Regions from separate parts of the Metabacillus hrfriensis genome, predicted to be linked through region 3. Evidence: riboswitches for the same ligand, from Rfam matches in the RefSeq annotation. Region 3 holds a riboswitch; each other region holds the start of a gene.
The links. A riboswitch is a leader RNA that binds a small molecule or an ion and turns the genes downstream of it on or off. The one in region 3 is predicted to bind S-adenosylmethionine.

Region 1: it holds a riboswitch for S-adenosylmethionine, as region 3 does, so the genes downstream of both, mmuP (S-methylmethionine permease) here and QLQ22_RS05765 (bifunctional homocysteine S-methyltransferase/methylenetetrahydrofolate reductase) in region 3, are expected to answer to the same signal.
Region 2: it holds a riboswitch for S-adenosylmethionine, as region 3 does, so the genes downstream of both, QLQ22_RS01280 (LLM class flavin-dependent oxidoreductase) here and QLQ22_RS05765 (bifunctional homocysteine S-methyltransferase/methylenetetrahydrofolate reductase) in region 3, are expected to answer to the same signal.

The regions. Positions count from the first base shown of each region.
Region 1 is NZ_CP126116.1:4,999,886-5,010,579, forward strand. It holds gene mmuM (homocysteine S-methyltransferase) at 827-1,801, opposite strand; gene mmuP (S-methylmethionine permease) at 1,776-3,179, opposite strand; SAM riboswitch class I at 3,260-3,364, opposite strand; gene QLQ22_RS24720 (response regulator transcription factor) at 3,529-4,218, shown strand; gene QLQ22_RS24725 (sensor histidine kinase) at 4,215-5,219, shown strand; gene QLQ22_RS24730 (ABC transporter ATP-binding protein) at 5,321-6,082, shown strand; gene QLQ22_RS24735 (ABC transporter permease) at 6,072-8,015, shown strand; gene QLQ22_RS24740 (hypothetical protein) at 8,077-8,268, opposite strand; gene QLQ22_RS24745 (YdeI/OmpD-associated family protein) at 8,389-9,057, opposite strand; gene QLQ22_RS24750 (malate:quinone oxidoreductase) at 9,230-9,394, opposite strand; partial or broken gene QLQ22_RS25230 (malate:quinone oxidoreductase) at 9,387-9,492, opposite strand; gene QLQ22_RS24755 (UDP-glucose dehydrogenase family protein) at 10,132-10,694, opposite strand, start outside.
Region 2 is NZ_CP126116.1:221,396-232,089, reverse strand. It holds gene QLQ22_RS01295 (UDP-N-acetylmuramoyl-tripeptide--D-alanyl-D-alanine ligase) at 1-390, opposite strand, end outside; gene QLQ22_RS01290 (D-alanine--D-alanine ligase) at 478-1,563, opposite strand; gene QLQ22_RS01285 (thioredoxin family protein) at 3,186-3,506, shown strand; SAM riboswitch class I at 3,565-3,669, shown strand; gene QLQ22_RS01280 (LLM class flavin-dependent oxidoreductase) at 3,748-4,812, shown strand; gene QLQ22_RS01275 (class I SAM-dependent methyltransferase) at 4,807-5,577, opposite strand; gene uptA (undecaprenyl phosphate transporter UptA) at 5,793-6,392, opposite strand; gene ytvI (sporulation integral membrane protein YtvI) at 6,455-7,489, opposite strand; gene QLQ22_RS01260 (hypothetical protein) at 7,607-8,308, opposite strand; gene QLQ22_RS01255 (ABC transporter ATP-binding protein) at 8,305-9,174, opposite strand; gene QLQ22_RS01250 (GntR family transcriptional regulator) at 9,164-9,541, opposite strand; gene QLQ22_RS01245 (DUF3889 domain-containing protein) at 9,699-10,022, opposite strand; gene QLQ22_RS01240 (GNAT family N-acetyltransferase) at 10,230-10,694, opposite strand, start outside.
Region 3 is NZ_CP126116.1:1,174,366-1,185,059, reverse strand. It holds gene QLQ22_RS05810 (DUF3813 family protein) at 1-154, shown strand, start outside; gene QLQ22_RS05805 (BsuPI-related putative proteinase inhibitor) at 311-787, opposite strand; gene QLQ22_RS05800 (YitT family protein) at 802-1,644, opposite strand; gene QLQ22_RS05795 (DegV family protein) at 1,842-2,702, shown strand; gene QLQ22_RS05790 (DUF3941 domain-containing protein) at 2,757-2,888, shown strand; gene QLQ22_RS05785 (methyl-accepting chemotaxis protein) at 3,072-4,724, opposite strand; gene QLQ22_RS05780 (BMP family lipoprotein) at 4,736-5,704, opposite strand; gene QLQ22_RS05775 (CvfB family protein) at 5,920-6,774, opposite strand; gene QLQ22_RS05770 (YajQ family cyclic di-GMP-binding protein) at 7,483-7,974, shown strand; SAM riboswitch class I at 8,159-8,290, shown strand; gene QLQ22_RS05765 (bifunctional homocysteine S-methyltransferase/methylenetetrahydrofolate reductase) at 8,367-10,220, shown strand; gene metH (methionine synthase) at 10,213-10,694, shown strand, end outside.

The DNA of each region.
Region 1 (10,694 bases), 1.2 Mb from region 3:
AAAACCCAGTTTTGGATACTCATAGACCCCCTATGCTTCCCCAAATTCTACTAAACCCCAGACTTGGATACTCATAGACCCCTTATGCTTCCCCAAATTTTACAAAATTCCAGACTTGGATACTCATAGACCCCCTATGCTTCCCCAAATTCTACTAAACCCCAGACTTGGATACTCATAGACCCCTATGCTTCCCCAAATTCTACAAAACCCCTGACTTGGATACTCATAGACCTCCTATGCTTCCCCAAATTCTACAAAAACCCTGACTTGGATACTCATAGACCCCCTATGCTTCCCCAAATTCTACAAAAACCCTGACTTGGATACTCATTAACCCTCTATGCTTCCCCAAATTCTACTAAACCCCAGACTTGGATACTCATAGACCTCCTATGCTTCCCCAATTTCTACTAAACCCCAGACTTGGATACTCATAGACCCCTATGCTTCCCCAAATTTTATAAAATTCCAGACTTGGATACTCATAGACCCCCTATGCTTCCCCAAATCCGACAAAAACCCAGACCTGGATACTCATAGACCTTCTATGCTTCCCCAAATTCTACTAAACCCCAGACTTGGATACTCATAGACCACTTATGCTTCCCCAAATTCTACAAAACCCCAGACTTGGATACTCATAGACCCCCTATGTTTCCCAAATTCTACATAATCCCTGACTTGGATACTCATAGACCTTCTATGCTTCCCCAAATTCTACTAAACCCCAGACTTGGATACTCATAGACCACTTATGCTTCCCCAAATTCTACAAAACCCCAGACTTGGATACTCATAGACCCCCATGCTTCCCCAAATTCTATTAAATCCCAGACTCGGATACGACATTTTCACTAGTCCGCCATTTTTTTGAAATCTTTTCAATATGGTGAGGTGATGTTCGGCAGCAGCCTCCTATTAAGCGGGCACCTGACTTGAACCAGTCTTCTGATAGATGATCCAGTTCAAGACAAGATTTCTGGCCATGCCATGTTTTAGTGTCTGGATTGTAGGCTTCTCCAGAATTCGGGTAAACAATAACCGGTTTTTTTGTATGGCTGCTGATCACTTTTATGGCTTCATTCACTAATTCCAGTGGTGCACAGTTGATCCCAATTGCAGCTATTTGCCCGTCGTCCCCGAAGGTATTTGCACACACCTCGAGCAAAGTGCCATCACTAATCGCTTTCTCATTTTTCAAGGAAAAGGATAGCCATGCATATGTATAGGGAAATTCATTCAATAAAGAACGTAATACTTTTGCTTCTTGAAGAGAAGGAATGGTTTCAAATGCCAGTATATCAGCACCTGCTTCAATCAATGCTGACATTCTGGGACGATGAAAATCTTTTAAAGCCTCATCCGTAACCCCATAGTTGCCTGTATACTCCGAACCGTCTGCAAGATAGGCGCCATAGGGACCGATTGATGCCGCAACCAATGGCTTTGGTCTAATAGCTTCCATTTCTTCCTTCCAAAAATCATCTCTTGCTTTTCTTGAAATCACCACTGTTTTTTTTATTAATTGCACAGCTTCTTCTTCTTCGATTCCCCGCTTCAAGAAACCATCGATTGTTGCTTGATAGCTGGCCGTAATTGCACAGTCCGCTCCCGCACGGAAATAGTCTGAATGAACCTGATAAATCACTTCGGGGTTTTCCAGTAATATTCGGGCAGACCAAAGGGGATCGTCTAAATCACAGCCATGCTGCTCGAGTTCTGTAGCAAGTGCCCCATCAAGGATCATGACGGAATAGTCACTTAAAATGGTTTCAATTGGATTGAGTTTCTGCTGCATATCCTTCTCCTCTTTTCTTAATAAAATGTGTTGCATAATAGCTTCCATAGCAAAACAAAATAAATGAAATGCCGCAATAGAGGGCAATTCGCTGTGCAGGATCAAATGCGATTCCAACCAAAGATGCTAAACACAGCACAAAAGATGCAATCGGCACCAGGGGATAGAAAGGTGTCCGGTAAACCAGGTCCTTTATCGAATGTCCTTGTTTTATATATTGTCTGCGAAAGAAAAACTGTGACACGCTAATACTCATCCATACGGCAACCACGGCTAAACCTGAAATGGAGACAAGGACTATATATACTGTATCTGGCGCAATAACACTTGAGAACAAAGCCAGGGTGCCGCCAAGCATACTGAAAATCACTGCATATATAGGCACACCGCGCTTTGACACTCTTGCAAAAATAGGTGATATGGTTTTCTTATCTGAAAGTGACCAGAGCATTCTGGAAGCAGCATACAGGCCTGAGTTTGCTGCAGACAAAATGGCTGTTAAGATCACGAAATTCATGATATCTGCTGCATAAGGAATACCAATTCGTTCAAATACAGAAACAAAGGGGCTTTTTAAAACTCCTGAATCTGATGCAGGCAGCAGTGCAGATAAAACAACAATGGTTCCAACAAAAAAGATAATCAATCTCCATAATGTTGTCCGAATCGCCATTGGAATTGTTTTTTCCGGATTGACTGTTTCTCCAGCTGCAACCCCTATTAATTCCGTTCCCGAATAGGCAAAATTCACAGCAAGCATCGTCATAATAACGGCAAATGCACCATTTGGAAATAATCCTTCATTTGTGAGATTCGTAAAGAACGGAGCTGAATTGGAATCCGTCAGAGGAATAAAACCTACAATTGCTGCTCCACCCAAAAGAATAAAAATCACTATGGCAGCGACTTTAATCGCTGCAAACCAAAATTCAGATTCCGCGAAAAACTTAACCGTCACAGCATTTAATGCAAAGATTATCAACGCAAACACCGCACTCCAAATCCAGACGTTAATAGATGGAAACCACCTCTGCATCAGCAGCCCCGCTGCCGTGAATTCTGAACCTAACGCAACCGTCCAAGTCAGCCAATACAGCCAGGCTACAGTATATCCTGTCCCTGGACCAATATATTTAGCGGCATAGCTATGAAAAGCGCCTGTCTCCGGCATATGGACGGCTAATTCCCCCAAACAAAGCATAACGAGATAAACGACCAGGGCACCCACAAGATACGACAGGATCGTCCCAAACGCTCCTGCCTGTTGAATCGTATAACCCGTGCTTAAGAATAAACCTGTCCCAATTACACCTCCAAGAGATAACATGACTAAATGACGAGATTGCATTTTCCTTTGAAATTGCTGCTTAGCTTCCATTTTTACTCCCCTTTTTTCACATCCAAAAAAATGAAAAACGCACTCTTTAAAAAGAGTGCGTTACTGACAAATAAAAGGCACGCTTATCTATCAGGTCAATTCACCCGCTGGAGTTAGCACAGTATCTTAATAGACCTGCTGCTGAGGTTTCAAAGGGCCAGTCCCTCCACCTCTCTGGATAAGAAATTATTTTTTTACTACAATAGCAATCTATTGAATCAATGTCAAGATTAGTATGAATATTCCGTTCACTTATGTATTCTGACATCTTGTCAAGCCCATCTATAGCACACAGAATTGTTTTCCTATACAATAATTGTAAAAGAAACCTTATAGTGTGGTGAAACTCATGTTTAAACTTCTATTAATTGAAGATGATTTAACCCTGTTTAATGAAATCAAAGAACGATTAAATCAGTGGTCTTATGATGTTTATGGCATTACAGATTTTAATAAAGTCATGCAGGAATTCTCAGCCGTAAAGCCAGATTTGGTCATCATTGATATTCAGCTGCCGAAGTTTGACGGCTTTCATTGGTGCCGGATGATCCGGTCGCATTCGAATGTGCCGATCATTTTTCTCTCCTCGCGGGATCATCCGACTGATATGGTCATGTCTATGCAGCTTGGTGCTGATGATTTTGTTCAAAAGCCCTTTCACTTTGATGTGCTGATTGCGAAAATCCAGGCCATTCTCCGCCGTGTTTATAACTACAATACAGAGCAAGTAAGTCTGAAAACATGGTGCAATGCTGCGGTTGATTATGAGCGAAATACGGTTACGAACGAAACCGGTTCCGTTGAACTGACAAAGAATGAAATGTTCATTCTTAAACTATTGATTGAACAAAAAAACAAAATTGTCAGCAGGGACAAGCTCATGAACAGCCTGTGGGATGATAAACGCTTCATAAGCGATAATACGTTAACAGTGAATGTCAATCGCCTGCGAAAACGGCTGGATGAAATTGGTCTTGGTCAATTTATTGAGACAAAAGTAGGCCAGGGATATCTTGCGGCAGAAGAGGAAATGGTATGATTCTCCGTTTCTTAAAAGAGCGCCGGAGCTGGATTCTGTTCTTTATTATCATTCATTTTTTTATTCTATTTATCGCTTTCATTGACTCAGCCATTCCAGTGCAGTCAGTCCTGTATATTGTTTTTCTTTCCATGATCGCTTTTATTATCTTCTTATCTGTTCGGTACAACAAAGAAACTGCTTTTTATAAAAGTCTGGCAGATCGGGAAAACAACCTTGATATATCAAGCATTCCAGCTCCGGAAAGCCCGTTTGAACAATTGGTTGAAAAGACGCTCAGCGAACAGGCGCAGTCCCTGAAAAAAGATGCTTTGCACAACAGAATTTCGCTTGAACAGGAAAAAGATGAACTGTTATCGTGGATTCATGAAGTGAAGACCCCGCTCACTGCCATGCATTTAATGATCGAACGCATGGAAGACGATGTGATGAAAACTCATTTGACGTATGAGTGGCTGCGGATTCACCTTTTGCTTGACCAGCAGCTGCATCAAAAACGAATTCCGTTTATTGAAAATGATTTATACATTGAAACGGTTGATTTGGAAAGCGTGATTTTCAGTGAAATTAAAACACTTCAGGCATGGTGTATTCAAAAAGGGATTGGTTTTGACATTCAGCTTGATCAAAAGGAAGTCCTTAGTGATGCGAAATGGCTTGCCTTTATTATTAGACAAATCTTAACGAATGCAGTGAAATACAGCGTGGCGTCTGACATTATCATAAAATGCTGGAAGCAGGGTGATCAAGTAAGAGTTCAGGTGAAAGACTCCGGCCGGGGCATTGATCCAAAGGACCTGCCCCGCATATTCGATAAAGGCTTCACATCGACCATAAACCATCATGATCATGCTGCTACAGGAATGGGGCTGTATCTGGCTAAAAAAGCAGCTATACCGCTGCTGATTGATATTCACGTACAGTCTATTATCCACACAGAAACAGCATTTACGTTAATTTTCCCAAAAAGAAATGACTTTGCAGCCGTCATTAGCGTGTGACAAGAATGTCACATGCTTTTCTATTTTGTTCGCACAATAAAAGGAAAAGGACCTTTCTTCTTTTTATAATTAAGCTATCGAATTAAGAGGAGGAAGCAAGTATGGCGATATTAGAAGCATCAAAGCTCCATAAAAGCTACGGAAATAAATTGAATAAACAGGAAGTCCTTAAAGGAATTGACCTTACGATACAAGAAGGCGAATTTGTGAGCATTATGGGTGCGTCCGGCTCAGGGAAAACAACGCTGCTGAATGTTCTATCTTCAATTGATAAAGTGAGCGGCGGGACCATCCAAATTGAACACAAAGAAATGACGGGCATGAAGGAAAAAGAGCTTGCTGAATTCAGAAAGCATCATCTCGGATTTATTTTTCAGGATTATAACCTTCTGGACACACTGACAGTAAAAGAAAATATTCTGCTGCCGCTTTCCATTTCAAAGGTTCCTAAAAAAGAAGCGGATCAGAAATTTCATGCATTAGCAAATGAGCTCGGCATCTACGAGTTAAAAGATAAGTATCCGAATGAAATTTCCGGGGGACAGAAGCAGCGTACTTCTGCAGCACGTGCCTTTATTCATGAGCCAAGCATCATTTTTGCCGATGAACCAACAGGCGCGCTTGATTCTAAATCCGCTGCTGACCTGCTGAATAAGTTGACCGAACTTAATGAAAAAAGAAAAGCTACCATTGTCATGGTCACGCATGATCCTGCTGCGGCAAGCTACTGCAGCAGAGTCATCTTTATAAAAGACGGACAAATCTACACACAATTGAACAAAGGGGAGCAAACAAGACAGGCTTTCTTTAAAGACATCATGAAAACGCAAGGCGTTCTGGGCGGTGTTCAGGATGAACGTTAATCAACTGATCATAAAAAACCTGAAAAAAAATATAAAGAACTACTTTCTCTATATTTTTGCCCTCATTTTCAGCGTTGCGCTTTATTTTGCTTTTGTCACTCTGCAATATGATCCTTCCATGGACGCGGTAAAGGGTTCTATCAAAGGCGGCGCCGCCATCCGGGCTGCATCTGTCCTGCTGATTGCCATCGTGACGATCTTTTTGCTCTACGCCAATAACATTTTCATTAAACGCCGCAGCAAAGAGATTGGGCTGTTTCAGCTGATCGGCATGACAAAGCATAAGATTTTCCGCATTTTAACGGCAGAAAACTTTCTGCTGTACTTTGGATCTTTAGTCCTTGGTATTTTCACAGGATTTGCGGCATCAAAACTGGTGATGATGATCTTATTCAAAATTACTGGCGTGGATGACGTAGCTAAACTCCACTTTTCCACCCAGGCGTTCATTCAGACACTGATTGTCTTTATCGTCATTTACCTTCTCATCATGCTGATAAACTATCTGTTTATTAAAAGACAGAGCATCCTCTCACTGTTCAGAGTGCTCTCATCAGCAGAAGAGAAAGTAAAAAAGATGTCCTTTTTCGAAATGGCCATTGGCATTTTGGGCATCATTATGATTGCGGCCGGGTATTATATTTCCTCTAAGCTTTTTGGAGGAGACTTTAAATCCATGATAGCTTTATATGGCGCCATGCTGTTTATTCTTGGTTCTGTCATCCTTGGAACCTATCTTTTTTACAAAGGGTCCGTCAGCTTTATTTTCCATCTCATCAGAAAGAAAAAAGATGGCTATTTGAAGGTTGGCGAGGTTCTGTCTCTTTCATCCATCATGTTCCGGATGAAATCAAATGCCCTGCTGCTGACAATCATTACGACTGTCTCGGCACTGGCGATTGGATTGCTGTCCCTGAGCTACATCTCTTATTACTCGGCAGAAAAAACCGCACAAAATCAAGTACCCGCTGACTTTTCCTTTACTGAAAGCGAAGATGCTGCACAGTTTGAAAAATCTCTGGAATCTGCTGGGATAGCGTATGAGGATGAACGAATTGATGTATTCATGGCTGAAGTGGATATCAGCGACATTTTCAGTGCCAAACTTGAAGGAGTGAAATTTGATCCCAGCAAGATGACTCTGCCTGTCATCAGTGAAAAATCCGCAGGGAAAAATCTTTCAAAGGACGAAACGATCTTCACAGGCTACAGCGATCTGCTCCAAAAATTTATGCCGCTTGATGATAAAGGAACCGTTACACTGCTTGGGAAAACAACAAGCATTAAGCAAACGTACTTGGGAATGGAAAAAGATTCTCCCGTGTCCTTTTATTTTACAGCCGGCGGAATGCCGACAGCCATTGTCGATGATTCGGTCTTTAAGCAGCTGAAAAAGGATATGGATCCTGATGTTCAGCTGCCGACATCTACTTATATTGCTGTTGAAATAGCGGATCAGGGCGAATTAAAAGAAGCCAATACCATTTTCACGTCCTTAAAACTTGGCGAAAACAACCCAAACGATTCCCAGCTTGAAGTTCTGAACAGCCAGAAGCGCAACATAGGGATGACCATGTTTATTGTCGGCTTCCTTGGGCTGTCATTTTTGGTCACATCCGGATGCATTCTTTACTTTAAACAAATGGGCGAGAGCGAAGAGGAAAAACCGAATTACACCATCTTGCGTAAACTTGGCTTTACACAGGGAGACTTGCTGAAAGGCATACAGGCTAAACAGCTCTTCAGTTTTGGAATTCCTTTAGTGATCGGGTTATTACACAGCTATTTTGCCGTACAATCGGGCTGGTTTTTATTTGGAGCTGAGGTTTGGACTCCGATGATTATTGTTATGGTGTTATACACTGGATTGTATTCGATTTTCGGGGTGCTTTCTGTGCTTTATTATAAGAAAGTGATTAAAGAAGCTTTGTAAAATGCAAAAAAGGCTCCAGCTGCAGCTGGAGCCTTTTTCTTATGACCTGAAGCAACGGTACCTACCTTTTCGGCAAGTCCAATGCTTGATAGGCAAGCTGATATTTCCCGCCTTCAGCAACTTCTGCATGGTACAGGGCTTTGAGGGCAAAGTTTTTCTCAAGGCTATGTTCCTTCATCAGTCCATTCAGTTTAAATTGCAATTCCTGATTTTCTTTAATCAGCTGTTTCATCTGTGATTTTAGGTACTTCATATGAAGGTTAACTCCTTTCAGATATCAAATTTATCTGCCGATAGCAGTTTAATTCTTTAAAAATGCATCAATGAAAATGTCAAAAGTTCAGGAGTGCAAGGCACCTTCGTTTCTATATCATTATTTATTCCTGCGATATAAATCCCGGCTCTTGAAACCCTTCCCAAGAATCATTTTCATTTCATCGCGCCGTTTTGCTCTTGTTCCCTCTTGTTTAGCGCTATACACATAACGGGCCCAATCCTTACGATATCCTTGGGTGAGTGATTGATAGAAAGCAAGTAAATCTGGAGTATCCTGCAAATCTTTCTCTACATCGGATATAAATTCGATATAATCATCCACACATTGACTTGCTTTTGCAGATGTGTGATTTTTGCTTTTAGAGTCTTCTTTTAGACCAACAACCGTAAAGACATCATCCAATCCGACCATACGGGCAAATTTTATACTGCTTGTCCCAACATAGCCATTTTCATCTGCCCCTAACCCAGCTAATAGATCATCTCGATGGATATAGTCAGGATATACTTTATTTCCCTTTTTAGGATAAGCCAAAAAGAGATAGCCGTTTTTATTTAAATGATTTTCATCGATAACCTTTTTTACAAGGTTCTTTAGAGAGTTCATATCTAATACAAATGCAAAAATAAGGTCATAAGCATGATCAGCTAATTCTGTATCATAATCCGTTAGTTCTGCTAAATAATCTGCTCCATTTGGTAAGTGCAGAACAGCTGTCTCTTTATATTTTAGTAAGTTTAACTTTTCTGTGATTGATTTAGCCATCGTTATCTCCCGTTTCATTTATGCTTAGATTTTTTTGTTTAAGAAAAAATTCCGGATGCTTTATATATGATAAGGCTCACCGAAGCCTCCCTAACTTCTTAATCTTTTTCATTTACATACTTTTGTTTCTGCCAAGCGTCTGCGCTGTTGAAGATATATGTTTTGGAAAAGCTTATAGGATGTCAGCTAGTGACATGCAATAAGAAGGAATTATTTCTTTTATTTTCTGTGCCCATGCTGTCATATGCTGCCGGAAGCATCTATTGAATACCTCGAGCAAAATGGCAGCAGAAGCCCCTCGGGAAGCGCCGCGCAAGGCAGCAACTGCACTTCTCAAAAACCTTCTTCCCTTTCGGTGCTAACTCTTTCAATAAGGATGCCAAAGTCGCACTCATCACTCCGGCACCAATTAAAGATCACGTCTGTTTTGTTTATAAGCTGCTCATATTACCCATCATTATCCCCTAAATTTGCAAAAACGTGCAGTGCTTCAGTGTCACAAAAAGCAGGCGCCATCTTGGAACATACACTTTTTCTTTTTATTTATAACTTTATCACAGTCTTTTAGAAATAGATGAAATATTACTATTATCGAATCATGTAAAAAAGTGAGAGGTTCGTTCCAGAGACCTTTATCATTCATCCATAAAGCTTGCTCATCCTATATTAATAACTTTTATCTCATGCTTTCTTAAAAAGTCTATGCTTCATCTATATCAAATTCATTCGCTATATGCATTATAGAGCGGATGCTAGAATCAACCACAGTGTTGATCGAATTGGTATTACTAATTCCTCTGGATTATTAAATATCTTTGAAAAAAACAAAATAAGAAGTGAACGGCATCTGACATACTGCCCCATATTTATGAGCATGAGTTTATTAAAACGAAGTATTAAGAAGAGATTAGTGAAGAATTGCATATTAACTTTGCCGAACAAAGAATTTCCATTTTCCCCTCCAACTTTTTTATGAATGCAGCCGGGAGAACTTGAAGTTCGGCCTATACCTTATCATTTAACAAAAAAAAGACTCATTCGTAAATGAGTCCTTCCTTAAAAGGTGGTAAGCGATTAAATGACAGCGGCCACTCTGTTTTCCCGTATCTTTGACAGGTTCTCTCTTCCAACCGAAATATATTCAACTTCCAGATTGTATAGATCCTCATTTGTATAACAATTGCGTCCGTCGAAAATGATTGGCTCGTTCATGAACAGAGTGGAAAGGATGAGCGTTTTCTCTACGATTTCTTTCCACTCTGTCAAAATGAACACAACATCTGCTTGTTTTATCGCTTCCTCGATTTGATCGGCATACAGCACTTCCTCAGGCAGAACTTTTTTTGCATTATCCGCAGCGATTGGATCATATCCGATCACTTCTGCTCCTTCTTCTACGAGTTCGTGGGCTACCGAGATGCTGGCTGCTTCCCTCATATCATCTGTATCAGGTTTGAAAGCAAGTCCCAATAGAGCGACTTTCATTCCTCTCAGTGTTCCGAAGCGCTCTTTTGCTTTTCTCACAAGAAGAGTCTTTTGATTTTCATTAATTGTAATGACAGACTTCAATAAATGGAAATCATGATTGCAGTCCTCGGAGATTTTCACAAGTGCCTGTGTATCTTTAGGAAAGCAAG
Region 2 (10,694 bases), 950 kb from region 3:
GGTTGTGGAAAGCAGCGAAGCCACCATATCTTTTGTGGTAGTTTTTCCATTGCTTCCAGTTACACCGATTACCTTAAGCTGAAGCTGCTCTAAATAGCTGCTCGCCAACTGCTGCAATGCTTTTAACGTATCATCAACTAATATAACAGCACCAGACGGAGGATTCGGTTTATTGCGGTCCCATAAAGTCGCAGCAGCACCTTCTTCGAGCGCTTTTCCGGCAAACTCGTGCCCGTCAAAATTTTCGCCGACAATCGGGATGAATAGGGTTCGGGCTTCAATCTTCCTCGAATCCGTTGTAATTCCATGAATGAACTCATTCTCTTTTTCTGCAGATAATCCTGAGCCGCCTGCCATCGTTTGAATGTCCAATAACGAACGTCGTATCATTTTGTTTAGCTCCTTTCAATTCCATGATTAATGATCAATATGTAGACCAAGAAACACTATTCTTAAGAATAGTGTTTCCATGCTTTCTTAAAACGTATGTTTAATTTGCTGTTTTCCTTCGTGGCGCTCAAGCGCCAGCTCAACTAATTTCTCGATAAGCTCAGGGTACTCAACACCTGCATGCTTCCAAAGCAGCGGGAACATGCTGTACGGAGTAAATCCAGGCATCGTGTTCACTTCATTGATCAAGGCTCTTCCGTCTTCTGTTAAAAAGAAATCTGCACGTACAAGGCCTGATCCGTCAATGGCCTTAAATGATTTAATAGCTAAATCTTTGATCAGAGCATATTCTTCCTCTGTAACTTGTGCCGGAATCATCATATCTGTATCGCCATCAAGGTATTTCGAATTATAGTCGTAAAATTCTTTTTTAGGTGCAACTTCTCCGACTGCAGAGCAGATTGGTTCATCGTTTCCAATAACGCCGATTTCAATTTCACGGCCGATAATGCCTTCTTCAATAATAATCTTGCGGTCATAATTGAATGCTTCATCAAAAGCTTTTACAAGGGATTCGCGGTCTTTGCATTTGCTGATGCCGACACTTGATCCAAGATTTGCCGGTTTTACAAAGCAAGGGTAGCCAAGCTCCTGCTCAACTGTCTCGTAAGCTTTCTCCGGAGATTTCTTCCAGTCATTCTTAATGAATGAAACGTATTTAGCCTGCTCAAGTCCGGCCTGTGCAAACAGGTTTTTCATAATCACTTTATCCATGCCGGCTGCAGAAGCAAGAACGCCATTCCCTACATAAGGAATATTCAGCAATTCAAGCATTCCCTGAACCGTTCCGTCTTCACCGTTTGGTCCATGCAGAAGAGGGAACACTACATCGATTTGCTCATGCTCATTGTCCGTCTTTGAAGGAAAGAGATCCTGATTCAAAGCAACCGGCGATACAGCTGTGCCGCCTTCTTTAAACTGAAGAGCAGCAACGTTTGCAGCAGGCTCCTGCAATTTTGCACCGCGGATCCATTCACCTTTATCTGAAATGTAGATTGGATGTATATCAAATTTGTTTGTATCTAAAGCTTTTATTACAGCAAGTGCGGTCTGCAATGAAACCTGATGCTCTGCTGACTTGCCGCCGTATAATAATCCGACTTTAATTTTCATGTGGATATCCCCCTAAAGAAAGTTCATCTCTTCTATATTATCATTTTCAAATCAAATTGTTATAGCCATCATGCAATTCTTTATAACATTCGAGTGACACGCCTTTTTCCGTCCGCTTTTGATTATCCTATTTTAGCTATTTGTGCTGTTATTGGTGACTCTGGTTTTTGAGCTTGTTATGAGGCTTCATTCAGGTTCTATGATTACCCAACTTCGGCTTTTCTGCTGTTTTGGAGACTCATACTGGCTCTTTGATTCCTCTAAATTCGATTTCCAGCTTTTTTGAGGACTCATACTGGTTCTTTGATTCCTCTAAAAAGTTTTTACACACGTTTTGGAGACTCATACTGGCTCTTTGATTCCTCTAAATCGGATTTCCAGCTTTTTTGAGGACTCATACTGGTTCTTTGATTCCTCAAAAAAGACTTTACACACGTTTTGGAGACTCATACCAGCCCTTTGATTCCTCTAATCCGATTTCCAGCTCTTTTGAGGACTCATACTGGTTCTTTGATTCCTCTACAATGACTTTACACACGTTTTGGAGACTCATACAGGCCCTTTGATTCCTCTAAATCCGATTTCCAGCTCTTTTGAGGACTCAAACATGATCTTTGTTTCCCCTAATTCGGCTTTCCAACTGTTTTGGAGACTCATACCAGCCCTTTGATTCCTCTAAATCCGATTTCCAGCTCTTTTGAGGACTCATACTGGTTCTTTGATTCCTCTAAAATGACTTTACACACGTTTTGGAGACTCATACCAGCCCTTTGATTCCTCTAAATCGGATTTCCAGCTCTTTTGAGGACTCAAACACGATCTTTGTTTCCCCTAATTCGGCTTTCCAACTGTTTTGGAGACTTATACAGGCTCTTTGATTCCTCTAAATCCGATTTCCAGCTCTTTTGAGGACTCATACTGGTTCTTTGATTCCACTAAATCGGATTTCCAGCTCTTTTGAGGACTCAAACACGATCTTTGTTTCCCCTAATTCGGCTTTCCAACTGTTTTGGAGACTTATACAGGCTCTTTGATTCCTCTAAATCCGATTTCCAGCTCTTTTGAGGACTCATACTGGTTCTTTGATTCCACTAAATCGGATTTCCAGCTCTTTTGAGGACTCAAACATGATCTTTGTTTCCCCTAATTCGGCTTTCCAACTGTTTTGGAGACTCATACCAGCCCTTTGATTCCTCTAAATCCGATTTCCAGCTCTTTTGAGGACTCATACACGATCTTTATTTCCCCTAATTCGGCTTTCCAACTGTTTTGGAGACTCATACAGGCCCTTTGATTCCTCTAAATCGGATTTCCAGCTCTTTTGAGGACTCATACACGATCTTTGTTTGCCCTAATTCGGCTTTCCAACTGTTTTGGAGACTCATACTGGCTCTTTAATTCCTCTAAAATCGCTCTCGACCTGTTTCCAGGATCCACCCAGGTTTTTTTGTACATCCTAACAGAGGCATTCGCTATCTGCCAAAACTCCATATCATCCTTTTTATCCAGCACTGCGCATTCAGTGACCAGAGCTCTTTACAAAGTTTATTTTGGCCTGCATAAGCAATTCGTGAATGCAAAATCCTCATTATGTATTAAAATAAAAGCAAGGAGGCATGATCATGAAGCAAATTACATCCAAAGAACAGTTTCAAGAGTTAATTACCCAAGATCAAGAGGTGCTGATCAAATTTTTCGCAGACTGGTGCCCTGACTGTACAAGAATGAATATGTTTATTGATGAAATCATTGGGGCTTATTCTAAATATGATTGGTACGAAATCAATAAGGATGAGTTCCCTGAACTTGCAGAAACTTATCAGGTAATGGGCATCCCAAGCATTCTGATCTTCAAAAACGGTGAAAAACTCGGGCATCTTCACAGCGCTAATGCAAAATCACCAGAGCAAGTAACTGAATTCCTGCAAGAAAAGCTCGGCTGAATTTTTAGAATTGACAGATTAAACAATTTTATTTATGATACAACTAATTTCATATGCTTTCTTATCAAGAGAGGTGGAGGGACATGGCCCTTTGAAGCCTCGGCAACGGATCTATACAGAAACCGTGCCAATTCCAGCAAACGTTATGTTTGACAGATGAGATGGAACTGAAAACAGCAGATTCTGCCTCTCTTCTTACACAAGAGAGGCTTTTTTATGCGGAGAGAGGAGTGTTTTATTGATGAAATACGGATTTTGGCTGCCGATCTTCGGCGGATGGCTCCGGAATGTGGAAAATGAGAATATGCCCCCGACCTACGCATATGCAAAAGAGGTCATTCAAAAGGCGGAAAAATGGGGTTATGATACAACCTTGATTGCCGAGCTTTACTTAAATGATATTAAAGGACCTGAGCACGATTCCCTCGAAGCATGGACCACAGCAGCCGCACTTGCAGCCGTGACAGATAAGATTGAAATCATGACCGCAGTAAGACCCGGTTTTCATAATCCCGCGGTTACAGCAAAAATGGCAGCAAACATCGATCACATCAGCAATGGCAGATTCACCTTAAACGTCGTATCGGCCTGGTGGGAAGAAGAAGCGCGGCAATATGGCGGAATTTTTACTGAGCATGATGCAAGATATGACCGGACAGAAGAATTCATCCAAGTATTAAAAGGGCTGTGGGAAAAAGAAACCTTCACCTATCAAGGCAATTTCTATCAGTTCAGCCAAACACATCTCCATCCAAAGCCTGTACAAAAGCCGAATCCGATTCTTTATGCAGGCGGCGAAAGCCCCCGCGGAAAAGAAACCATTGCGAGGCATTGTGATGCCTATGTAATGCACGGCGGAACGGTTGATGAAATCAGAAGCAAGATTGATGAGATGAAGAAGTTAAGAGCATCTGCTGAAGGCAAACCGTTTCAATCCTTTGGAATGGCTGCTTACATTGTGTGCAGAGATACGGATGATGAGGTTCAGGCGGAGCTTGCAAGAATCACGGATATTAAGGAATCTTCAGCTTATGCGGGATATAAAGATTTCACAACAAAATCCCAGCTTGAACAAAAGCTCGAGCTTTATGATTACTCTGTCTCCAATCGAGGATTGCGACCGAATCTAATCGGAACGCCTGAGCAGATTGCAGAAAAGATTATTCAGTATGAAGATGCCGGGCTCGACTTGCTTCTGCTGCAATTCTCTCCGCAGCTCGAGGAAATGGAACGATTCTCAACAGAAGTGATGCCGCTTGTGGAAGAAAAAAGAAAAGCGAAACTAGAAAGCACATACTCTTCATGAGTATGTGCCTTCTGGTCTTCTTGCTTCAAACGTAATGGTTTGCTCCGCGTGCACGGGCTCTTTTCCATATGTATAATCGGCTGATATCACAATGTCAATAAACCCAAGCCGCTCTAAAACCAATTTAAATTCACGTACACCGTACCATCTCATCGCAAACCTCTGCAGTTCAGTGTCTATCAGCTTGCCTTCCTGCCACTTTTCATATTTCAAATAGCTTACCGAATACTGCTCAAGGTAATTCACTTCCACCCGCTTTGATTCCATTGTAATAACATTCTGTTCGGGTGTAACCCAAGTTTTCGTCTTGACCTCATTTAGAGCTGTATCAGGCTGAAGATACAAATCAAGAATCAGCCGGCCGCCTGCAGCCAGATGATCGTAAAAGTTCTTAAGCGTCAAAATGGATTGCTTTCTGTCTTCAATCAGCAAAAAAGTCCCCGCTGGAATGATAATCGCCTCAAAGGTGCGGGGGAGTTTCATTTCGCTCATCCCCATTTTCTGCAGGACTGGAGACAGCCCCCTCTCCTCGCAGCGCTTTCTGCATGACTCGAGCATATCTTGCGATTGATCGATTCCTTCTATTTTCAGCCCATCCTGAAGAAAAGGAATATAGATTCTTCCTGATCCGGCACCCGGCTCTAAAATACGTCCTTTTACATCCTTGAGACGCTCACGGTAATATTCGATGTCTCCAAAAGAATGGCCGACCGGCTTGTCGATATCATAAACTTCCGTTGCAAGTTTGCTGTAGCTGCTGAACATGTAACCAGCCTCCCGGGTAGAATTATGTTATTATTTATAGCCTTAATCCTGTGACTCATACATAAGAAATGCGGAATCGCCCGTTTAGCTCAGGCAGACAGAAAAGTCCGGGTTTTTGCCGGATTTGTTCAGGCCGAGCGAGTTTGGCAATGGAGCTTGACATCAATGCAGAAAATTACTGCCTTATCTCATCCTATCAAACGTTTGTTTAACTCTTAAATCCTTTTTGTGCGCGGATCATTGCGCTTTACAAGATAGTAGCCGATACCTGCAAGCGCCATAATAATGACAATCGGAATAATATATGGCTCAGCAGCATATTTAATCTCGGTCCAATTCGTGCCTAGCTGAATTCCCAAATACAAAAAGAAAATGGTCCATGGAATCATGGCAGCAACAGTATAAATCGTAAATCTCCATAACGGCATCTTTCCGATCCCGGCAGGAATGGAAATGGCATGTCTCACAACCGGAATGAATCTTGCTGTAAAAATAACCCCGGCACCATATTTTTCAAACCAGGCCTCTGATAGATCCAAATGATGTTTATTAATAAATAAAAACTTCCCGAACTTTTCAAGAAAGGGTCTTCCGCCATAATACCCCATCCAATAAAGGAAAACTTGTGCAAGCGTTCCTCCTATCACTCCGGCAACAACCGCTCCCGCAAACTTAATTTGTCCAAGAGAGATTAAATAGCCGCCATAACCCAGAACAATTTCACTTGGAATAACCTCAACCATTAATCCCAGAGCAATTCCGTAATAGCCTAAATCAGCCAGAACCTCTAAAAGTGAATAAATGAATTCCTTCATATTCGCTCCCCTGCTTTGTATTTTCTATAAAGAAAACATCATGATCCCTCATGTACTCTGGATTAGAATTTAAAGTCCGTTCGGATCATACGGGCTTTACGAAGTGTGTCAAAGACAATGACAAGCGCCGGTCCTGCGAATAAACCGATAAATCCAAGAAGTTTAAACCCTATGAACAAGCTGATCAGCGCCGCTAAAGGTGTAATGCCCATACTGCTTGAAAAGATTTTAGGTTCAATGACCCTTCTGACCACAGTGATGACCAAAAAGAGAATCACCAGCCCAATTGATAAAGCTTGGTCATTTTGAAAAAATGCGTAGATCGCCCATGGAACGAGAAAAGATCCTGTTCCAAGTATCGGCAGAATATCCACAATGACTATCAAAAGAGACAAGACCACTGTGTAGGGAACTCCCAGGATGGAAAGACCTGCAAACGCCATCACAAAAGTCAGAGCACTTAAAAAAATCTGCGCTTTTACAAAACCAATACCCGCTTTATTTAATTCTTCCAGGACAAGGGTGAGTTTCTCTTTCGTTTTCTCAGTTAAACTGTCTGCAATCATTCTTTTTAATCGCGGAAGCTCAAGGCTGAATAAATATAAGGCGATTAGATAGATCAGGATTTCAAACATAAAACCAGGAAGAAAGGCGATAAAATCAAGCAAGCTGTTTAAAAAACCATTCACGCCTTCTTCAAACGATTTAAGTCCGGCTGTAAACGATTCCTCAAGTGATTGAACAACTCCTCGCGGAATGGTTTCCTGCACTTGTTCCCATTTCGTTAATGTGGGCTGAATGATGCTTGCATAAACCTCTTTAATGATTTCAGGGAGACTCGATGCAAATGACACAAATTGATCAAAGACAACCTTAACTGTAAAGTAGCCAATCATCCCCAGCAGTGCAACATAAGCTGTAAATGCGGCAAAAACGGCAAGACCGCGTCCGAATTTCAAGTGTTTTTGCAGCCTTTGCACAGCCCCATCCAGTAAGAGCGCAGTAATTAATGCGAATAGAAGAGATAGGCTTAGCGGCAAAAGGATCATGACTACAACGATCAAAATACAGAGCAAAATCCATTTTTTCTTGTTCACCTTTTCGTTTCCCCTTTTAATATATATGCGTGTTCCTTTTATTATAATCTATTAAAAGGAAATCAAGTTATATACTAAAAAAAAAAGCAAGCCACGGCAGCCTGCTTTTAAAGTTAATTATCGCGAAAAAGCTGTTTTTGCGGCGGCTTTTATCAATACAAACCAGCCTATTACCAGGAAGACCCCGCCGGCTCCAAATAAATAAGCAAAATACTGAAGGGCCTGATTGCCTGCAAACTCAAAAACAAGTTTGATAAACTCGTCGCGGACAACTGGAATGAACAGAAGGACAGCAGCCAATCCAATCGCGGCATATCCTCCTATTAAACCAAAGCGGTAAAACAAACTGCCGATCAAAAAGAAGCCGGCCAATAAGAAAAAACAGATAGCGCCGTCAATAAAGAAATTGACTAGATACAGATTTTCATATCCAAGAAACTTTGAAAAGTAATAAATCTTCAGATCTGCTCGAACCATACTTGATTCCATTCCTTCAAGCACCATGATCAAAAGAGTATGCGCAGCCGCCATAAATATAGCAAGCAAAAGGAGAAAGAGACTCGTGGCTGCATAATAATTTTTTCTGGTTGACCCCATTTTGATGCTGAACGGATACGTCTCTTTTACAGTCAGAAACCCGGCAATGGCACTGAAAATATAAACCGCTATTCCGCTTGAGACCGTCAGATTCCCACCAGTTGAAAGCTGAATGCCAAAGGAAAGAGCCATGCAGCTGATCAGGATCGTCCAGAAAATCGTGAGTGAATTTCGAATATCCAATACTTCAAACAGTAAGATTCCGCGACATTGTCTCATCATGCAGAAACCCCGCCTTTCGGTTTTGCTGTTAAATAAACCATTAAATCCTGAACCGGCACATGTTCAACCTGCAATCCAGCTTCATTAGCTTCCATGCGGTTTTCTCCGTACAGGACGGCCTGTTCCATACTTCCAAATGATTTGCGGTAAACAACGTTTTTGTTTTTTACAAATTCTGAAACGGCGGCTGAAGATCCATTGACCACAAATGATTCCTCTCTCAGTTCATCTGTATTTTTCTGCATCAGCAGCCTGCCTTCAGATACAATCAGCACTTCTTCCAGCAGACGGGTGATTTCGTCTATTAAATGAGTGGATAAAATTAATGTCCTCGGATATTCTTCGTACTCTTCCAAAAGCAAATCATAAAACTTGCTTCTGGCTGCTGCATCAAGTCCGATATACGGCTCATCAAATATCGTAATCGGCGATCTGCTTGCAAGACCAACTGTTATGCCCAGCGCAGATTCCATTCCCTTTGATAAAGTTTTGATTTTCAAATTTTCATTCAGATAAAAATCCTCAAGCAGTTTTTCAGCCGTTTCCCGGTTCCAATTAGGATAAAAGTAATTTGCAATCTTAAGGATATCTTTTATCTTTAACCCTTTTTTAAAATTTTCGCTTTCATTGATCAAACAGATTGACTCCGTTATTTCTTGATTTTCAAATGGCTTTTGGCTGTTAATTAAGACTGATCCCCCGGTAGGCATAATCTGTCCGGCAAGAATTTGCATCAATGTAGTTTTACCGGCTCCATTCCTGCCCAGCAGTCCGTAAATCTTATTTTCTTCAAGCTGCAGGGTGATGCCGTCAAGCGCTCTTTTTTTGCCATAAACCTTCGTTAATCCGCTAATGTTAACGTTCATTAAGACCGCTCCCCTTTTCAAGCATTTCTTTTAGGTCGTTTACACTGATATTCAGTTTTGCCGCTTCAGATTTCAGCGGCAAAATAAATGCTTCATAAAATTGCTCTTTACGCTTTTGAACCAGCTTCCCCTTTGCCCCTTCAGCCACAAACATTCCAATCCCTCTCTTCTTAAAAAGAATGCCTTTCTCCACTAATTGATTGATTCCCTTTGCCGCTGTTGCCGGATTAATTTGATAATGTGCCGCAAACTCATTTGTTGATGGAATTCTTTCTCCTTCCTGAACCATTCCATTGATGATGTCATCTTCAATCTGTTCTGCTATTTGCTGAAATATTGGCCTGTCGGTATCTAAAAATGGATTCATATGACCCCTCTTTCGGTTCACTTGTTAGTTGGTTAGTTACTTATGTAATCAACTATACATCTAAATGTAAAACATTGTCAACAAGAACATCCTTTTTTTAGAAAAAATGGGTTCGGTCCTAAATAAAAAAGACGATCCCTTAATGGGATCGCCTGTTTTATGATATTTTCTCAAATGTAACCTTGACCACTTTTTTGGTTTTTTCATTATATTCAACGAAAACAAGCACTTGAAACGTTTTATTCTTTTCCTTCAGCGTAAGCTTGAACGTTTCGATTGAAGTTTCTTTTTTTCTCTTTTTTCCTACGTGCAGGTAGTCTGTGATTTGAGCACCAGGGTATTTTTCCATGGTCTTGCGCATAGCAATTCTTCCGTACTCTTCATAAGAAAGAACTTTAGTTTCTGCATGCGCATGAACAGAAAACGCGGTCGTACTTCCTGCCAAACAGAAAATCAGTAAGATGTTCAGCCAGCTCTTCATTTTTACAATCCCTTCTTTCTTTTTGGCTGTGTTCGCAAAAATTGTTGTTTTCAATTTCACGTTTATCAGGTCATATCGTGCTCTTTTCTTTATAATCTTTCGAAGTTTTTCTGTCAGGGTGCGATTTAATAAACAAAATACAAATGAAAAGCAACAATCTTTTAGAAAAGAGCCTTCTTTTTCATAGGGTTTGTAAATGAATGAATTCTATGCAGACATCTCTTTGATCATAAACACTTGCTCCGCTTTTTCAATGAAACCCTCTTTTTCTAAGATTTCATGGACCAGCTGATTGGATTTCGATAGATTGACAGCCGTCCTGTTAATCTCTTCTGTGTTTGAAAATGCGAATGCTTCATGAAGCAGCGTGCGCAGAACAGCTTCTTTCTCTTGATGTTCAGGATGTGCCTCACATTGAAATAAAAGGATTCCTGATAGCGCTCCATCATCATCATATTTCCGTTTTGACAGGGCAAAGCCAATGATTTCACCCTTTTCGTCTAATGCAAGAATGGATTCACCGTCCCTTATGTTCTGCCACTGCACCTGCCAAGGCGTAAGCTTGTTATAAAAAGAGACATCCTGTACGTCCCTCGGCTTTTTAACCTGGACACGGAATCTGCCTTTTGGTTCTTCGAACTTTAGAGGAGCTGAAAGACCAAGGTGTGCAAT
Region 3 (10,694 bases):
CCAAGGCCAAAATGGCGCACAGAACAGCCACCAGGGCGTAGATGCAGACGCAAAAGCAAAAGCAGAAGGTGCACTCATGTCCGCCTTTGCAAACGCTTCTCCTGCGGAACAAAAACAGCTAAGCGAACTTCAAGACGAATTGAAGAATATGTAGTAAAAAGGGCTAAAACGGCCGGTTAGCAGATAAGCAGAAATAGCCGTTTTTCTTTACTGGCAGATCCGTTCGCACCAAGATGTCAGCAATGAAGCAGGGCATCATGATTAGCCCATAGTAATAAAAAAGCTGCGGAATTTTCCGCAGCTTTTCTCTTTATTCAGTTACCGTGAATTTAGCTTTTGCTTCTAAGGCTTTTACACCTTCTGCTTTTCCGGTTAATAAAACCTTTACTGTGTATTCACCGGCTTCAATTTTATTCCCTGCACTTTTCTTGTCCCATGTTTCCTGCCAGGTTTGACTCTCTCCTGAAGGCAGCTTTAGATACTGCAGTGCTTGAGTGAACATTCTTCCCTTTGAATATTTGTACACTTCTGCTCCGTTTGGATCTGTAATGATAATTTCATATTTCTGTCCTGATGAGAACTCGAAATTCTTTTCTTCATCTGTATTGTTTTTTAGAGTGATATTGATTTGCACACTTTCAGGGCTTTCCTTCGTCTCAACAGCTAATTGAACTTCTTTCGTTTCCACGTCACCGGACACCTCTTCCGCTTCATCCTTATTTTCAGCAGTTTGACCGCAGCCGACAAGAAATAATAAGCCCAGCATAATGAATACAAGCTTTTTCATATCGTGCACGTCTCCTATTCTTTGCGGAAGAAACCAAAGATTCCTGTTGTTTGAATGATATTTGTAAATGCCTTTGGATCAACTTCCTTAATGATTTTTTCTAAATCATAAAGCTCATAGCGTGTGATCACAATCATCAGCAGGTCCTTTTGCTCGTTTGTAAAAGCACCTTTAGCAGGAACCATTGTAATCCCTCTTACCATTTTAGCATGAATGGCCTTTTTTAGATCATCAGCTTTTTTTGTAATGATCATGGCTGTCAATTTTTCATGTCGTGTATGAATTGTATCAATAACACGTGTTGAAGCATAAAGCGTAACAAGAGTGTAAAGCGCTTTTTCCCATCCATATAGCAATCCCGCTGTAAAAATGATAATTCCGTTTAAGATAAAGAAATAAGTGCCGACAGGTTTATCCTTCATTCTCGAAAGGATCATAGCTACAATATCCAGTCCGCCTGTTGAAGCACCATATTTAAGCGTAATGCCTACGCCAATCGCAACAATGACGCCTCCAAATACAGCGTTAAGCAAAATATCCTCCGACAAAGGATATAAAGGGACGATTGATAAGAATACTGTGGTGGCTGCTACACTAAGTAAACTGTACAGCGTGAACGATTTCCCAACTTTTTTCCATCCAAGTATGGCTACTGGAATGTTAAGAAGGAGCAGAAGCACCCCTGTCGATATGTAAAGGGGGGTGTATTCTTTAATTACACTTGATAAAAGCTGGGCGATGCCGGTAAATCCGCTCGCATAAACATCAGCAGGAATCATGAATAAATTCAGGCCGACAGCATTCAGCAGCGCTCCAAAAATAACGACAACCGTTTTTTTTACTTCATCATAAACCATTTGCAGAAAATCCTCCCGGGCTATAAGATAATGATAGTATTTCTGATTTACCACAATTTCTTGCAGATCAATACAAATATTGTGTTTTAGGACAGCGTAACATTCTTTACTTCTTTTTGGCTAAGTGCTAATTTAGAACTATATATGAGGCTATTATCCCGTTTTGCGGGTAAAACCAGATGAAATGAGGTGTCAAAATGACGGTCCATATCGTCGCAGACAGCGCATGCGATCTGCCGCTTGAATTTTATGAGAAACACGGCGTAACACTTCTCCCTCTTGGTGTACATATTGAGGAAAATGACTATCGCGATTTAGTCACGATTTCCCCTAAAGAAGTATACGACGCGATGCGTGAAGGGAAAATAGCTAAAACGACTCAAATCTCTCCTCTTGATGTAAAAGAGACATTCACTGAATTTGCTAAGAAAAAAGTGCCGGTATTGTATGTTGCTTTTTCATCGGAGCTTTCCGGAACCTATCAGACTGCTGTCATGATTGGAAACGAAGTCAAAGAAGAATATCCTGATTTTGAGCTTTCCATTGTGGATTCCAAATGTGCTTCCCTTGGCCTTGGACTTTCAGTTAAATATGCAGTTGACCTGGCCAGTAAAGGAAACACTCTGCAAGAAATTGAAGCTTCTGTAAAAGACTTTTGTGAACATACAGAGCACATCTTCACCGTCGACAACTTAGAATATTTAGCAAGAGGCGGCAGAATCAGCAAAGCATCTGCCTTTGTAGGCGGTCTTCTCAACATCAAACCGCTTCTTCATGTCGAAGGCGGCAAGCTGATTCCGCTTGAAAAACTAAGAGGCCGGAAAAAAGTTTTCCGAAGGGTCATCGAGCTGATGAAAGAGCGGGGCGTAAATCTTGAAAGTCAGACCATCGCCATCAGTCACGGGGATGATGAGGTCTCCGCCAAGGAAATAAAAGCAATGATTGAAACTGAATTTCATCCGAAAGAAGTATATATAAACACAGTCGGCTGTTCAGTTGGAGCGCATTCCGGACCTGGCACGATTGCCATTTTCTTTTCAAACAAACCGATCTCATAATATTATACTTACAGGGCAACATAAACGTATCTTTTCAGTAAAGGAGTTTTTATGATGCCGCATACAAGCGATAACGACAAAAAAGCAAAAGACAATAATGCCAAAGAACATGAAAGAAACATGATGCGCGAGAAAAACCGCCAAAAAGGCGAAAGACAATATTCTAAAAAGACCGACCGTTTATAAGAGAAGCAAAAGCGGCCTGGTTTGCTCTGAAAGGATAAGAATCTGCTGGAAAAGTTCGGGTTTGACTTTTTTGCGGCGGATCCTTTCTGACCTGGGAATTAGGCCTGAAGCTAGACATAAATGCGCAAAATTTCTTAATTTCTTATATAAAAACAGCAGCGATTTTCCGCTGCTGTTTTTGTTTTATTGAAGCTTAAACTTCGAAAGCGTCTGATTTAAATCATCTGTCAGCTGTCTGAGTTCAATCACTTTTTCCACCATTTTTTCGAATGCGAGGAGCTGTTCAGTTGTCGAAGCAGAAATTTGCTCGCTTCCTGCTGCTGTCTCTTCTACAACGGCACTGATGCTTTCTACATTTTGCAGCACTTGTTCTCCAAGTTTCTTGGAATTCAATATTCCTGATTTTAAATCATTCAATTCGGATGTAATTCCTTTTACTTTATGATCGATAGCTTCAAAAGCACTTGTTGTATGATCCATTCCGTTCTGCTGTTTTTGAGCAATCGATACCCCATTCACAACAGATTCTGAAATACTGGATATTCCTGACTGAATTAAACTGACCATTTCAAATATTTGAGATGTTGCACCGGTGGATTCTTCTGCAAGCTTTCTCACTTCAGCAGCAACAACAGCAAAACCTTTGCCTGCCTCACCGGCACGCGCAGCCTCAATGGCGGCATTTAAAGCGAGCAGATTCGTCTGATCCGCAATATTTGAAACAACCTTAGCCATATCTTCTATTTTCGTCATATACCCAATAAATGTTCTTGTTGATTCTTCAATTTGCCGGGTCGTATTCATATTCTCCTGAATAAGCAGCCGCTGTGCTTTAATCGCGCTCTGTCCTGATGTGATGGCATTCACCGTTTCTTTTCCATATTGAACGGATTGCTCAGACCGGGTTACATTTACGCTGAAATCAAAATCCATTCTCTCAATCAAAGTAACCGCATCTTGAAGATCGGAGGAGATCGATTGTGATCCTGCAGATAATTCATCTGTAGAAACAGCTACCTGATTACTGATTTCAGTTAATGCTCTGTTCTCTTCCTCGAGATCTTTTGCAAAACCTTCTACTTCTTTACTCACGCTGTCGATTGAGAATAGAAGTCCTTTAAGCTGATGTGTCATTGAAGTGAAAGAATCATTCAGTGCTGCTATTTCATCTTTTCCCTTATAGGAAATAGCAGCCACTGCCAAATTTCCATTTGCAATTTCACTTGCCTGATGGGAAAGCCCTTTGAGAGGCTTTGTAATGGCATTTGTCATTCGAATCACAATATAAGAAGATAATAAAATTAAAAGAGCTGTACCGATTATTGCCGATAATATAACGAATTCGATTTGTTTTTTCAAGTTCTCCTGAAGCATCTCATATCGTTCATTCGCATAAAAATTCATCAAGTGCACATCATTGGAAATCCCATCAACACGAACAGACTGGCGCTTGGCTTCTGCTTGATTTTTTTGATTCAGAGCCTGGCCTGTTTCTTCTTTAAAAGCTTTAAATTTAATTGAAGCCTTTTGAAATGCTTGTTTTGTATTTTTATCCTTCACGGTTTGATTTATTTCTTCAAACAGTTTTTCATTTCTCTGAAGTGATTGAAGAGTCTCTTCTTTTTGAGCATCTGTCAATGAAAAGGCAAAGTTGTTCAGACTTTGTTTTGTTACAGTAAGCTCTCCCTGCAGCTTTTCAATATTTAGCAGAACAGGAACCTCATTTTGATTAGATGATTGAATGGAAAGCATATTCACGATAATATAACCAATCATCAAAGTTGCCATAATAATGATGCTGAGTGAATTCAGCAAAAGTTTTTTCTTAAGTGACACAAGTCATCCCCCTAGTTGCCTTCTGCTAATTTTTTCTGCCATTCATCAAGAGTTTTCCGCTGTTCATCCGTAAGCGAAATAACGCGGATTGGCGCCAGCTGAACACCATTGTCTTTTAAACCTAATTCTATATGTCCTTCAGGAACCTTATTTTCTCTTGCATACTCCTTAAGCAGCTGGTAGATACCCACGTCTACATTCTTGAGCATAGAGGTTATCACTGATTTCTCAGCGTAAAAATACTGATCGCTGTCAACTCCAATTGCGTAAATACGGTTTTCTTGTGCTGCTTTTAGTGCCCCTACTCCGGTAAAGCCAGCAGCAGCATATAAAACATCAGCCTTATTGCCAATCATTTTTTTCGCTATTTCACTGCCAAGTTTATCGTTGCCGAAATCATTGGCATATTCCGTGATAATGGCAATATCCGGTTTAACCGCTTTAGCACCTTCTGAAAATCCATCTGCAAACTTATTGATAAGCGGAACATCCGCTCCTCCAATAAATCCTACAGTATTCGATTTTGATGTCATGGCGGCAACAACTCCTGCCAAAAAGCTTCCCTCATCCTCTTTAAACGTAATCGACGTGATGTTATCCAGCTCTGAAATCGCATCAATTAATATAAATTTCTGTTTCGGATATTTTTTCGCCGTCTTCTCAAGATCCTCCTGAACCATAAAACCCAGTCCGATAACAAGGTCATTGCCTTCTTCAACTAATTCAGTCAACCCCTTTTCATAGGTGCCAGTATCTTTAATTTCCCTATAATCAAATAAGATTCCAAGCTCATCACGGGATTTAATTAGTCCGCCAAATGCTGAATCACTAAATGACTGATCTCCCAGTCCGACGTCAGATAGCATAATCCCAACCTTTATCTTTTCATCTGCATTGCTCTCCATTGCAGCTTGTCCGCAGCCTGCAAGCAAAATCGTGATGCAAAATGAAAGCAGCACAGCAATATGTTTTCTTTTCATTTGATGTATTCTCCCCTTTAAAAGTATCTCCTCATGTCATATCGACTGATTTACGGAAATCTTTATTGCAGGAAGGGTAAAGCGAGTAAATTTTTTTTGAGATAACTGAGACGCATAATGATATTAATTAAATTTCAGAATTTATCCGCTAAAATTGGGATTTTTATCAACCAAACCTGAAATTGCTCAAAAAAAACAGCAAGCGATCAACTCGCTTACTGTTCCTTTTTGAAATATGTCCAGCCGTCTTCCTGATAAACTTTCCCAGCTTTCATTAATGATCCGATTGCACGCTTGAACGCGCCTTTGCTCATGTTAAAGCGTTCTTTAATATCCTCTGGGTCGCTCTTATCGAAAAATGGCATCGCTCCGCCTCTTGATTCCATGTAATCATAAAGCTGCTGTGCATCCTCATCCAATGCTTCATGCTTTCTGGGAAGCAGAGATACGTTGATTGTTCCATCGTCTTTCACTTCAATTACACGTCCTGTTACCAGCTCGCCTAAACGAGGCTCTCTTTTACGCTGCGAAGAGTGAATAAATCCTTTGTAGCCTTCTTCTGTAATAATATATGAGCCGGCAATAATCATTCTGTAAACTCTGCCTGTCACAGTTTGATTGTTGGCTGCACCTTCTGCTGATACGATATTCTCCTGCATGACATCTTCCGTTGCAAGCTTCGTGAAAAACCTGCCATTTTTCGTTACCTTCAAAGAACAATAAAGCATGTCCCCCTCTTCAGGCCAAACCTCGATAAACGCTGGAAGGATATCGTTTGCTACCAGGGCATCCTTGGATAAACCAATATCAACAAACGCTCCCATGTCTTCTCTTACGCTTACAACTTCAACCCAGTCGTAATGATCCTCGGTAATTTTCGGTTTCTTCATTGTTGCAGCAAGACGGTCTTCATGATCAACAATTAAATAAACCTCTACTTCTTCTTTGTCATCAATCGGTTCCGTGATTTCCGTTTTATGAAGGAGCACACGGCTTTCCCCATCTGTTAAATAATAGCCATAATCTAATTTTTCATCTATCGAAAGCGTCATAAACGTTCCTGGATTCATCAATTGTATTTCGTTCCTTTCTTTTGCAGGTTGCATCTGCTGTTAGTTTTCAAATTGAAGCGGACATTTATGTATGAATGTGCACCTTAACGGCTAATCGTCTGGGCTAATCGGGTGCTTAATTGCTGCAGACTACTCCAACTTTTACGTTTTGTACTTCGTATTGTCCGGCTCCATCGCCTAACTCCTCGGCCAGAACGGATCCGCCAGTAAAGGCAAAAAGCGCCTTTTCTGGCAGATCCTTATCTGTCTGTCGGAGCTAAACAGGCGATTCCGCACTTCGTATTGTCCGGCTCCATCGCCCAGCTCCTCGGCCAGAACAAATTCCCCCAAAAAGTCAAACCCGGACTTCATCCTCATTGCTGCAGACTACTCCAACTTTTACGTTTTGTACTTCGTCTTGTCCGGCTCCATCGCCCAGCTCCTCGGCCAGAACGGATCCGCCAGTAAAGGCAAAAAGCGCCTTTTCTGGCAGATCCTTATCTGTCTGTCGGAGCTAAACGGGCGATTCCGCACTTCGTATTGTCCGGCTCCATCGCCCAGCTCCTCGGCCAGAACAAATTCCCCCAAAAAGTCAAACCCGGACTTTTCGGCGGAATTCTTATCTGTCTGTCGGAGCTAAACGGGCGATTCCGCACTTCGTTAGTTGTTATCCCCTGTTCATTCTACTATAATCTATAGATAATATAAACTTTTGGGAGGATTCTTATGGCGAAGGACAGTTCTTTTGATATTGTTTCAAAGGTGGATATGCCTGAGGTGACGAATGCAATTACGATGACAATGAAGGAAATTGGCACCCGCTATGATTTTAAAGGGAGCAAAAGCAGCATTTCTCTTGAAAAAGAAGAGATTGTTTTAGTTTCAGATGATGAGTTTAAAATGGATCAGTTAAAGGATGTTTTTATTTCTAAATTGATAAAGCGCAATGTAGCGACACGAAATATTGATTACGGAAAAATCGAAGGTGCATCGGGCGGAACGATTCGCCAGCGCGCTAAGCTCATTCAGGGTATTGATAAGGATAATGCAAAAAAGATTAATGCCATTATTAAAAATTCCGGATTAAAAGTAAAAACTCAGGTTCAGGACGATCAGGTCCGTGTGACCGGCAAAAATAAGGACGACCTTCAGCAGGTGATCGCAGCCGTTCGCGGAGCCGACCTGCCGATAGATGTTCAATTCATTAATTTCAGATAAAGTGAACAAACACTCGGGCTATCCTCTGCTGAGTGTTTTTTTCGTTGTTCTGCAAGTATCTGCTTCGATTTCCCCTCAACAAATTCCCCGTCTATTCAGAAAAGTTTTATTTTTGTATTGAATCTATCCGAAAAAACATGTAAATTAGATATAATATCTTTTTCTAAAATTTCATATTTCACCATTCTTATCTAGAGAAGCTGAGGGACTGGCCCTTTGAAGCTTCAGCAACCTGGCATAATGAAATCATCTGTCTTCATCAGAGATTTCAATCCAAGGTGCTAATTCCAGCGATGCATCCATCGAACGATAAGAAGAAGTCCTGAACGTTCAAAAGTCTTCTTCTTGGAAGGCTTTTTTTGTTTTTTTATTGCACTAAGGAGGTTTGGAGTTTGACACTTTTAAACGATTTACAGAAGAAGATCCTGATTGGCGACGGAGCAATGGGAACATTGCTTTACTCACACGGAGTTGACAGGTGTTTTGAAGAATTGAATTTATCGAAGCCTGATGAAATATTAAATGTTCATAAGGCGTATATTGCAGCCGGTGCAGATGTCATTCAGACAAATACTTACGGTGCAAACTATATTAAACTATCAAGATATGGACTTGAAGATGAAGTGAGAGCAATTAACCGTACTGCCGTTCAGATTGCTAAAAAAGCAGCAGCCGGCAATAACACCTATGTTCTTGGAACAATAGGCGGCATCCGTGCTTTCAAGAAAAATGCCTATTCCCTTGAGGACATTAAACGAAATTTCAGAGAACAGCTTTACCTTATGCTCAGTGAAGAGGTAAGCGGTCTGCTGCTTGAAACCTATTATGATCTTGAAGAAATTAAAACCGTATTAGAGATCGCCAGAAAAGAAACGAATATCCCGATTATTACAAACATCTCCCTTCACGAAATTGGAGTCTTGCAGGATGGAACACCCCTGCAAGAAGGCCTTTCTCAGCTTGAGGCCCTTGGTGCTGACGTTGTCGGTCTGAATTGCAGACTTGGTCCTTACCATATGCTTTCATCACTTGAAGAAATTCCGCTCCCGGAAAGAGCGTTCTTATCTGTTTATCCCAACAGCAGCTTGCCTACTCTTGAAGAAGGAAGACTTGTCTATGGCTCTGGAGAAAAATATTTTGCAGAAAGCGCTCTAGCCTTCAGAAATCAGGGAGCAAGACTGATTGGAGGCTGCTGCGGCACAACCCCAATCCACATCGAAGCAATGGCAGCAGCGCTTAAAGGACTCCCTCCAGTTACAGAAAAGAAAGTTAAAATAAGAAAGAAAGAGATTTCTGTCACGTCTGCAGCGGAAAGAAAGTACCCTCCCCTGCCGGAAATAGTCAATAAAAAGCGCTCTCTGATTGTAGAACTCGATCCTCCTAAAAAGCTTGGGCTGGACAAATTTATAAAAGGTGCAAAAGCACTGCAAGCTGCTGGAATCGATGCCTTAACACTTGCAGACAACTCACTTGCATCACCGAGAATAAGCAATGTGGCTGTAGGGTCCATCGTTCAGCAAACACTTGGACTCAGGTCCTTAATTCATATTACATGCCGCGACCGCAACTTAATTGGCCTTCAATCTCATTTAATGGGTCTTCATACGCTGGGACTTACGGATGTGCTGGCGATTACGGGCGATCCATCAAAAATCGGGGATTTTCCGGGAGCTACTTCCGTTTATGATCTTTCATCATTTGATTTGATCAGCTTAATTAAACAATTTAACGATGGTCTTTCTTATTCAGGAAAACCTCTTGGGGAAAAAACCAATTTTTCAGTTGCCGCTGCGTTTAATCCCAATGTTAAATATCTAGATAAAGCGGTAAAAAGACTGGAGAAGAAAATTGCCTGCGGTGCAGATTATTTCATTTCACAGCCAATTTACTCAGAAAAACAGCTGATTGATGTTTATGAGGAAACGAAGCACTTAACCGTTCCGATTTATATCGGCATTATGCCGCTCACAAGCAGCCGCAATGCAGAATTTATCCATAACGAAATTCCGGGCATTACTCTTTCTGACAGTATTCGTGAAAGAATGGCCCGGGCAGGCGACAATCGGGAGAAAGCCTATCAGGAAGGATTGGCGATTTCTAAAAGACTGATCGATGCTGCCTTTGACTTATTTAATGGAATCTACTTAATTACACCATTTTTAAACTATGAATTAACCGTTGAACTGACAAATTACATTCACAAGAAACAAATTGAGGTCAATGAAAGGAAGATTACGCATGTCTGATATAAAAAAGCAGCTTGAGAAAAAAATCCTCGTTCTGGACGGAGCGATGGGCACCATGATACAGGATGCAAATCTTTCTGCAGATGATTTCGGCGGAGAAGAATACGAGGGCTGCAATGAGTATTTAACGATTACTGCACCAGAAGTCATCGAATCCATTCATGATGCTTACCTGGACGCTAAAGCAGATATTATTGAAACCAACACATTTGGCGCTACCAAGATTGTTCTTGATGAATATAATCTCGGTCACCTCGCTTTTGAGTTAAATAAAAAAGCGGCGGAGATCGCCAAAAAGGCAGCTGAAAAATATTCAACTCCTGACTGGCCGCGTTATGTTGCGGGCTCAATGGGCCCTACGACAAAAACACTTTCTGTTACAGGCGGAGCAACGTTTGAAGAGCTTATTCAAAATTACGAAGAACAGACGCTCGGCCTGCTTGCAGGCGGTGCTGATTTGCTTCTTCTTGAAAC